DNA from 2 places in the Bradyrhizobium sp. BWC-3-1 genome. Region 1 is predicted to be linked to the other one. Evidence: riboswitches for the same ligand, from Rfam matches in the RefSeq annotation. Region 1 holds a riboswitch; the other holds the start of a gene.

Region 1 (4,775 bases):
CGCATTGGGCAATACGTGGTGGATCAACATCCGCCAGAACGGAATGCCGCGCGCAAACGCAGCCGACACATACCGGCTGTCCAGCGCTTCGCGAACGGCGACACGGGTGTCGCGGGCGAGCACGGCGGAGCTTGCGGGCGCCATGGTGACTGCCGGCAGAACCAGGCTGCGCCAGCTCTCCGCACCGCCGGAGGGGAACCAATTGAGGTGAATTAACAACACCAGCATCAGCACGATGCCCAGGCAGAAGCTGGGAAAGCACAGTCCCACGCCGGTTCCGATCGTGCACACACGGCCCATGAGGCTCGACGGAAGGACCGCGGCAGCTATTCCTACCGCAACGCCCGTGACCCTATATTGCGGCCTTCTGGTTTGGGGCACTAGCATTGCGGCAGCGCGGCCACCTTACAGTAAACTATCCAACAAGCAGCTATTTGCCGATCAGCCAGCGCGAACTTCGCTCGATGGGCGATGTAGCTCCACTAAATTCTCAAGCAACAAAGGGCCAATCATTTCAATCCGTTTTGAGCCACCAGCTGTTTCAGTGATTGTCGTCTCAACTCATCGAGGTTCACCGAGCAAGATGGCAGTGGGACATGTAGCCGGTGTCGTGTTGTCTTGTATTTCATCAGATCACCTGAAAGGCCGGCTTTGATAATACGCGCCGCATCAACAGGTGCCCCATCGGCCCAATAGGTTACTTCCAAATTGGGGTCGTCGTAGGAAAGCAGGACGCATGGAACGACGGCCAAACAGAGTCCGATCGCACAGAAGCAGCGATGGTGACCGTCCATGATCACAGAATGGCTGCGTTCAACTAAGATCGGCTCCGTCCACCTGCCCTCTTCCTTCATTGCCTTTGCCAGCAGCCTAGCTCGTTCAATGTCAATTTCTTCGGTGGGCCTCAGCCGCGTGACTTGCAGTTTAATTATGGAGTAGTTCGATCCAGCGTCATTCATTTAAGTAATCGCATCCCATCTTCGCTCCGCCACGGGGCGCTTGGATAAACACAAGCGATCTGCGAAAGAGCTCTGACGAGAATATGAGCAGGTATCGTGCCAAGGTAAGCAATTTTGAGGGCACTGATCGCAAGGCGCTGCGCCTTATATGTGATCGGAGGCCTGAAAATTACTGTCCCGCAATTTGCGTCTTCGAAACTCATATTATCGTAGTTCGGCCGCACTGTGGAGGCGAACATCCGGGTCAATAAGCAGCGCTTTGCGACTTTTGGTAATGCATTTTAGCGCGCCGGGGATGCACGTGAGTACGAACAAAGACTGGCGCGTTCGGCCCGGCACAGGTTGTCGGAAATCTTACGCATCGATTGTCTTTATTCTAACATCGACACGCCTGACCAGCATCGTATCGGATGGCGATGATTTCATAGAACGCTCTGTATCGCTCCTTCGAGAAACGCAAGCTCGAGCCATCTTGGTTCGTGCCTGTTACTGTTTTGCATAGTCGAGCCACTGACGTTCTAATTTCGGACCTCTGCCGAGAGCCTGTCGGTGCGACAATTGCGTCAAGTCCACAATCTGGAACAGCGAACCTGGCCAGGTGCGCGATGGTAGCGTGTTGTGGATCGGGTCGGGCGGGCGCTCAAGAACCGCGAGCGAATGGGTCTGAGCGACGGCTCGATCGCGCAAATCTCCTAGCCGTCACCGCTCGGCGCTCGAGGCCACCCCTGGCCAGCAGTGCGGAAACCCGAGCTGCCGGGTCGAACTTGGTCTTGCTGTGACGGAAGCGCAGGATTCTTCTTTTCTCTCACACTCGACCGTGATCTCTTCATCCTGCGCCATCCGCATGGGATGAGTTCGCGCCCTTCGCGTGCTGTTGCGATTGTGTTCTCTTCGTATTTCGGGATGGACGTAGCGAATTGCGCCATCCACGACATCTTGTGCCAAGACGGTGTCGGATTGACGAGAAGCAAGGCTGCCGCCGTGAACATCAACTTGATGTCCTTCAGTACCGTGGACCAGCTGTTCCAGACCTCCGCGTTCGAGGCAGAGAGCCGGCCACCGTTGGTGAAGGGAGTTTCCACCGCAGCGCAGGCGTCATGGCCGCATAAAGCTATTGCGATAGCGGTCCAGCCTCCGGTCCGATCCTGGCCAGATCGAAACCGAGCGAACCAAAGCCGTGCAAGATTCCGCGCAGGCTGTTCTCAACGTCCAGCAGCTTGCTCTGCACCAGCTTGCGCGCCGTCAGCAGGGCTCGCACTTCCTGCGCGTCGATAACTTGCAGTGCACCGGCCGTAATCAGGCTAGCCGCATCAGCTGCGCGATGTTACGCGCGTCGTTGCGGTCCGACTTCACCGGCATCGTGTCGAAGGCATCGCTCACATGCGCGTCTCCAAAAGCTCGACTGCAAGGGCTAGCGGCCGAAGACTGTCGCCCGGCAGCCACGCCTGGCGAGGTGATAGGCCGTTGTGATGCCGGTAATTCCAGCGCCGATTACGGAAACGCAAGATGTATCGGGTGTGGTCATAGGTGTTACTTCCCGCCCACGGCGGGTGATTTGCCCCCCTCTGTCATTGGCCTAAGGGCTTCATCGCACCCACTCACTAGGGCTACGACTTTCACCATCGGCGCAGAACTGCCGTCCTGCTTTTCAGAGCTAAACCCCGAAAAGCGGTACTTTTGTCTAAGCGTTTCCGGGGCGATTGCTCCGTCGGCGCCGTTTCAGCCTTGAAGCAGAAACGAACTCTCCCGCTGTTCCTGAGATTGCCCCGTCGATATCTCGAACGTTAAGCGTGGGTTACGTGCAGTTGCACATCAGCCCAAGAGAACATCCGACATTCTTTCAAGATCGCGCCAAAGTTCTTCAGCGCTTTCCAGACCAAGGCTCAGTCGGATATAGCTTCGGTGCAATTCCGAGGGCATTGCCTGCCGCTCGCCTGCGACAGTCATGGGGGCGACAATGCTTCGCGTTCCTCCCCAAGAAGCACCGATGACAAACGTCCTCAACTGGTCGAGAGCACGGTCAACTTTGCCGACATCGACGCCCTGCAGTAGAAGACTAAAAACACCGGAGCAGCCCGCGAAGTCACGCTGCCATAAGGCATGCCCAGAGAACGAAGGAAGAGATGGATGCAAGACCTTAAGACCTGACTTTTCCAAGCGATGCGCGAATAGCTCGCCAAGTGCGCCCGCGTGCCTTATCCGAAGAGCCATCGTTTGGATGCCCCGTAACGCCTGCGAGCAATCATCGGAGGATGTGCCCACCCCCAGAGCGCCCAAAGTGCTCCGAAAACGCGCATACAGATCAAGATCATCAAGAATGATCGCACCGAGAAGTAGGTCGGAGTGACCACCTGCATATTTAGTAAGCGCCTCGGCCACGATATCCACGCCCAGGCTTAGAGGTCTACACAGCAAACCAGTCGCCCATGTATTGTCGCATCCCAGAAGCGCGCCAGATCTTCTGCACCTCGCTGCGATGGCCGGGATATCGCAGATTTCCATCGTGGTTGAGCCCGGCGACTCAACCCAAACTAGCTTGGTTGCGCCAGGTCGGAACTTGGCGTCGAGGTCGGCGAGACGAGTCGGATCAAAGTACTCTGTATCGACTCCAAAGGACTGAAGGATTGTCCGCGCGAATAGCTTCACCGGAGGATAGACATTGTCGGCGATCAACAAGTGCTCGCCATGGTTCACCAGGCCGAGCATAACGGATGTTATCGCGCACTGCCCCGACGGCACGATGATAGATCGGCTTGCGGAATGAATTGCCGCCAGCTGGTTCTCCAACGTCCGCGTTGTTGGAGTTCCAGAGAGGCCATAGGTATAGCCATCCGGCGACCGTGTCGCACGCGCGCGATAGGCCGCTGCGTTTGGGAAAACAATCGTTGAAGCTCGATAAAGCGGTACCGAGAGACTAGCAAACCCTTCGAGCGACGCGGGGGGCGGAGCGACGCACAGCGTTTCGTTGTTGTTCGAGCTGATGTCCATGGGGCCTAATATCAAGCGCTTCTGCTTTTCTGCGCGGACCTATCGCGATACGTACCACCCGAAGAGGGCCGGCCGGCATCGTATGAACTGCCCGCGAGCGGCAGGTCTGGAGGGCTATTTGGGTAGTCTAACAATAGTCGATTCCGCAAAGCTATTTCGCTGTAGCAGGCGTTGCATCACGCTCAGGGAAGTCGTAGCTCATGATCGTTCTTGCGACAAAGCATCGTTCTTGCGACAAAGCCTTCACGATTTTTCTGAGCGAGGCATTGATCTCGATCAAGTCGCGGAGTTATTTGTCCTCAGGTCGAAACTCAAAGGACGGACGCGTTGCGTTGATGTGAGCCAGCGCTTCGTCAAGTCCAGAGAACGCATCCTTCAATAGATCAACCGAAGCGAAGTTGCACCATTTCCCGGTGTCGAGATTCGATACAGCGCCACGCCAGGTAAGGTAAGCATGCCACGCGCTTCATGTGACAGAGTCTGAGCGTTATCCATCACGATCATGCCTATGTGCGCTTTTGTGCCAATGCCTCCATCGCCTTCATATGATGCTTTTGACCTCCGCCGGGGCGCATCTGCGTCCTTGGTTGCAACCATTGGGTCCCTTTTTAGAATCTTCTGCAGCGCTAGAACGATTGGTAGGCGCTTGCGTCGGGCAGATTCGCTGCGCCACTTCGGGCGAGTATATCTGGTATGTCGGCTCTGAGGAAGCCGGCTGACATAGCAGTATATCGCGTATGATGTTAGCTGCCGCAGCTTCAAACCTTGGCAGAACCGCCCTCATACCGGCCAGTCGCCTGCGAAGTCGACCTCATGCAAATGAAATTA
Region 2 (4,775 bases), 4.3 Mb from region 1:
CGGTCTCGTAGCCCAGGAATTCGGTTGCGCCCAGCTTCTCACGCAGCGGGAACCAGATCGCCTCGGAAGCCGCTTCGCCCGACCCCTTCCAGGACTCGCGCGCCTTGGCCTTCTGACGCTCCATCGCGTCGGTGAAGGAAGCCTGGTCGACGCTGATGCCGCGCGACTTCAGCGCGTCCTGCGTCAAATCGAGCGGGAAGCCGTAAGTGTCGTACAGCGTGAAGGCGACGTCGCCGTCGAACATGTCGCCCTTCTTCAAGGACGCGCTCTTCTCGTCGAGAATGGCGAGGCCGCGCGTCAGCGTCTTGCGGAAGCGGGTTTCTTCCAGCCGCAGCGTTTCCTCGATCAAATTTTCCGCGCGCATCAGATCCGGATAGGCCTGGCCCATCTCGCGCACCAGCGCCCAGACCAGGCGATGCATCAGCGGTTCTTGCGCACCGAGCAGCTGCGCATGGCGCATCGCGCGGCGCATGATCCGGCGCAGCACATAGCCGCGGCCCTCGTTCGAGGGCAGCACGCCGTCGGCGACGAGGAAGGCCGACGAACGCAGATGGTCGGCGATGACGCGGAACGAGGCCACGGTCTTCTCGTCCGGTCCGCTTCCCAGAGCCGACGCGGTCGCGTCGATCAAATGACGGAACAGGTCGGTCTCGAACACGCTGTCGACGCCCTGCATGATGCAGGCCATGCGCTCCAGCCCCATGCCGGTGTCGATCGAGGGACGGGGCAGCGCCACGCGCTCCTCCTTCGTCACCTGCTCGTACTGCATGAAGACGAGATTCCAGAATTCGAGGAAGCGATCGCCATCCTCCTCAGGCGAGCCCGGAGGCCCGCCCCAGATGTGCTCGCCGCGATCGATGAAGATCTCCGAGCACGGCCCGCACGGCCCGGTGTCGCCCATCGCCCAGAAATTGTCCGAGGTCGGGATGCGGATGATGCGGTCCTCGGAGAAGCCCGCGATCTTCTTCCACAGCCCGGCCGCCTCGTCGTCGGTGTGGTAGACCGTGACGAGCAGCTTGTCTTTCTTGAGCCCGAACTCCTTCGTGATCAGCGTCCAGGCCAGCTCGATCGCGCGCTCCTTGAAATAGTCGCCGAAGGAGAAGTTCCCGAGCATCTCGAAGAAGGTGAGATGGCGCGCGGTGTAGCCGACATTGTCGAGGTCATTGTGCTTGCCGCCGGCGCGCACGCATTTCTGCGAGGTGGTGGCGCGCTGATAGGGCCGCTTCTCGACGCCGGTGAAGACGTTCTTGAACTGCACCATGCCGGCATTGGTGAACATCAACGTCGGATCGTTGCGCGGCACCAATGGCGAGGACGACACGATCTCGTGGCCGTTCTCGGCAAAGAAATTCAGAAAGGTCGACCTGATCTCGTTGACGCCGCTCATGTTCATCCAATCGGGTGTGCTTGCACCCGCCTTCCAGCCACCCAAACCGCAAGTTTGGGCTGATATCTGCGGGCCAATGCGCTTTTAGACAAGGCCAGCTTGGCTGTCCAGAAACTGTGCAGCCAGATCAAGGCGTTGCCGCAGTCGCGTAATCCGTTGGAAAGCCGCCGATGCCGCGTTGACAGGCTTGGCCGGCCTGTGGTCTTTACCTCTGTATCGTACGGCCACGTCGGGAGAGACCGGCACTGGTAGCCGGCGCCGAAGGAGCAACCGCCCCGGAAACTCTCAGGCAAAAGGACCGCGTGGCTTTGACAGCATCTGGAAAGAGGCGCCGACGGGTTTAGGTCCGGACAGCGTCCGCCGACGGGATAATACTCTCAGGCACAGCGACAGATGGGGCTTCGACTGGTGTCCACGGGAAATCGTTCCCGGGGAACCGCCGAGGGCCCCCCGATGCTTGCGCGCGACGACAAAGACTCCCTGAAACGCACCCCCCTTTACGACCTGCATGTCTCGCTCGGCGGCAAGATGGTGCCGTTCGCGGGCTATGACATGCCCGTGCAATATCCGGCCGGAGTCCTGAAGGAACACCTTCATACCCGCAACGCAGCCGGCCTGTTCGATGTCTCCCACATGGGCCAGATCGCACTCAGGCCGAAATCCGGCAAGGTCGAGGACGCCGCCCGCGCGCTGGAACGACTGGTGCCGCAGGATATCTTGGCGATCGCGCCGGGCCGGCAGCGCTACGCCCAGTTCACCAATGCCGAGGGCGGGATTCTGGACGATCTGATGGTCGCCAATTTCGGCGATCACCTCTTCCTGGTCGTCAACGCCGCCTGCAAGGCCGAGGACGAGGCGCATCTGCGCGCGAATCTCTCGGACGACTGCATGATCGATTCGCTTGCCGACCGCGCGCTGATCGCGCTGCAGGGGCCGAAGGCGGAATCGGCGCTGACGAAATTGTGTGCAGAAGCACCCGCCATGAAATTCATGGATTCCGGCCCGCACAGGGTTGCCGGCCTCGACTGCTTCGTCTCGCGCTCAGGCTATACCGGCGAGGACGGATTTGAGATTTCGGTTCCTGCCGGCGATGCCGAACGGCTCGCCAAGGCCCTGCTGGACAATCCGGACGTCATGCCGATCGGGCTCGGCGCCCGTGACAGCCTGCGGCTCGAGGCCGGGCTTTGTCTTTACGGCCACGACATCGACACCGCGACCACGCCGGTCGAGGCCGCACTGGAATGGTCGGTGCAGAAGAGCCGCCGCACCGGCGGCGCGCGTGCGGGGGGCTTCCCCGGCGCGGCAAAGATTCTCGCCCATTTCGACCATGGCGCATCCCGCCGCCGCGTCGGCCTGCGCACCGAGGGCCGCGCGCCGGTGCGCGAAGGCGCGCTGCTGTTTGCGGATGCGACCTCCGCCGAGCCGATCGGAAAGGTCACCTCGGGCGGTTTCGGCCCGAGCCTGAATGCGCCGGTCGCGATGGGCTATGTGCCCACCGCATCGAGCGCGATCGACACAAAACTCTTCGCCGAGGTGCGCGGCCAGCGCCTGGCCGTGCAAATCGCCGCCATGCCCTTCGTGAAAAACACCTACAAACGCTGAGGACCGAGAAAATGACCACGACGCTGTACACCTCCGACCACGAATGGCTCGCGATCGACGGCGATGTCGCCACCGTCGGCATCACCGACTACGCGCAATCGCAGCTCGGCGACGTCGTGTTCGTCGAATTGCCCAAGCTCGGCCGCACGCTGAAGAAGGCCGAACCCGCCGCGGTCGTGGAATCGGTGAAGGCCGCATCGGACGTCTACGCGCCGGTGACGGGCGAAGTGCTCGAGACCAACGCCGCGCTCGCCGCCGAGCCCGCACTGGTGAACTCGGATGCGCAAGGCGCGGCCTGGTTCTTCAAGATCAAGATTGCCGACAAGAGCGAGCTCGGCGGTCTGATGGACGAAGCCGCCTACAAGGCCCACACGGCGTGAGATGATGCGAACTCTGACCTCATATTCGGTGTCATCGTCCGCGAAGGCGGACGATCCAGTACGCCGCGGCCCATCGGCCCTAGCCGAAGCGGCTGCGTTTACTGGATGCCCCGCCTTCGCGGGGCATGACGGCGACAAGAACATCTGAAGCGAGGACCCATGATGACCGCGCACCGCAAATCCAACGGCGACACCACCAGCTTCGTTCGCCGCCACATCGGCCCCTCCGCGCGCGACGTCACCGCGATGCTCGAGGCCGTCGGCGCGAACAGCGTCGATACGCTGATGGCGCAGACGCTGCCGGCCTCGATCCGGCAGGCCGTCCCACTGGATCTCGGCAAGCCGCTCAGCGAGACCGAAGCGATCGCGCATATGGGCGAACTCGCCGCCCAGAACCAGGTCTTCACCTCGCTGATCGGCCAAGGCTATTCCGGCACGATCCTGCCCGCGGTAATCCAGCGCAACATTTTGGAGAACCCGGCCTGGTACACGGCCTACACGCCCTACCAGCCTGAAATCAGCCAGGGCCGGCTCGAGGCGCTGCTCAACTTCCAGACCATGATCTGCGACCTCACCGGGCTCGACGTCGCCAACGCCTCGCTGCTCGACGAGGCCACCGCTGCCGCCGAAGCGATGGCGCTCGCGGAGCGGCACTCACGGGTCGAAGCAAAGGCCTTCTTCGTCGACAAGGACGTGCATCCGCAGACGCTCGCCGTGATGCGCACCCGCGCGGAGCCGCTGGGCTGGACCCTGGTCGTGGGCGATCCCCTCACCGATCTCGACAAGACCGACGTGCTTGGTGCACTGCTGCAATACCCGGGCAGTTCAGGCGCTGTGCGCGACCTCAGGCCCGCGATCGCCAGCCTGAAGGCCAAGGGCGCACTCGCGATCATCGCCGCCGATCTGCTGGCGCTGACACTGCTCGCCTCGCCCGGCGAGCTCGGCGCGGACATCGCCATCGGCTCGGCGCAACGTTTTGGCGTGCCGATGGGTTATGGCGGGCCGCACGCGGCCTATATGGCGGTGCGCGATGCGCTCAAGCGCTCGCTGCCCGGCCGCATCGTCGGCCTCTCCGTGGATTCGCGCGGAATGCCGGCCTACCGTCTCGCGCTGCAGACCCGCGAGCAGCACATCCGCCGCGAGAAGGCGACCTCCAACATCTGCACCGCGCAGGTGCTGCTCGCCGTGATCGCCTCGATGTATGCAGTCTATCACGGCCCCGAAGGCCTTTCGCAGATCGCGCGCAATGTGCACCGCCGCGCCGCGGTGCTGGCGGCCGGCCTGCGCAAGCTCGGCTTTGCGCTGCAGTCCGACAGCTTCTTCGACACGCTCAGCGTGGATGCAGGGGCGAAGCGTACCGAAATCGTGGCGCGCGCGGCGGCCGAGAAGATCAATCTCGGCGCTGG

What was found. A riboswitch is a leader RNA that binds a small molecule or an ion and turns the genes downstream of it on or off. The one in region 1 is predicted to bind glycine.
Region 2: linked by a shared signal. The riboswitch ahead of gcvT (glycine cleavage system aminomethyltransferase GcvT) and the one ahead of RX329_RS36395 (FAD-dependent oxidoreductase) in region 1 are both predicted to bind glycine.

What each region holds. Positions count from the first base shown of each region.
Region 1 is NZ_CP136625.1:7,565,337-7,570,111, reverse strand. It holds gene RX329_RS36410 (ABC transporter permease) at 1-300, opposite strand, end outside; gene RX329_RS36405 (ParB N-terminal domain-containing protein) at 510-959, opposite strand; gene RX329_RS36395 (FAD-dependent oxidoreductase) at 2,371-2,484, opposite strand; glycine riboswitch at 2,619-2,718, opposite strand; gene RX329_RS36390 (trans-sulfuration enzyme family protein) at 2,772-3,947, opposite strand; gene RX329_RS36385 (hypothetical protein) at 4,761-4,775, shown strand, end outside.
Region 2 is NZ_CP136625.1:3,278,121-3,282,895, reverse strand. It holds gene alaS (alanine--tRNA ligase) at 1-1,387, opposite strand, end outside; glycine riboswitch at 1,608-1,697, shown strand; gene gcvT (glycine cleavage system aminomethyltransferase GcvT) at 1,841-2,989, shown strand; gene gcvH (glycine cleavage system protein GcvH) at 3,001-3,369, shown strand; gene gcvP (aminomethyl-transferring glycine dehydrogenase) at 3,532-4,775, shown strand, end outside.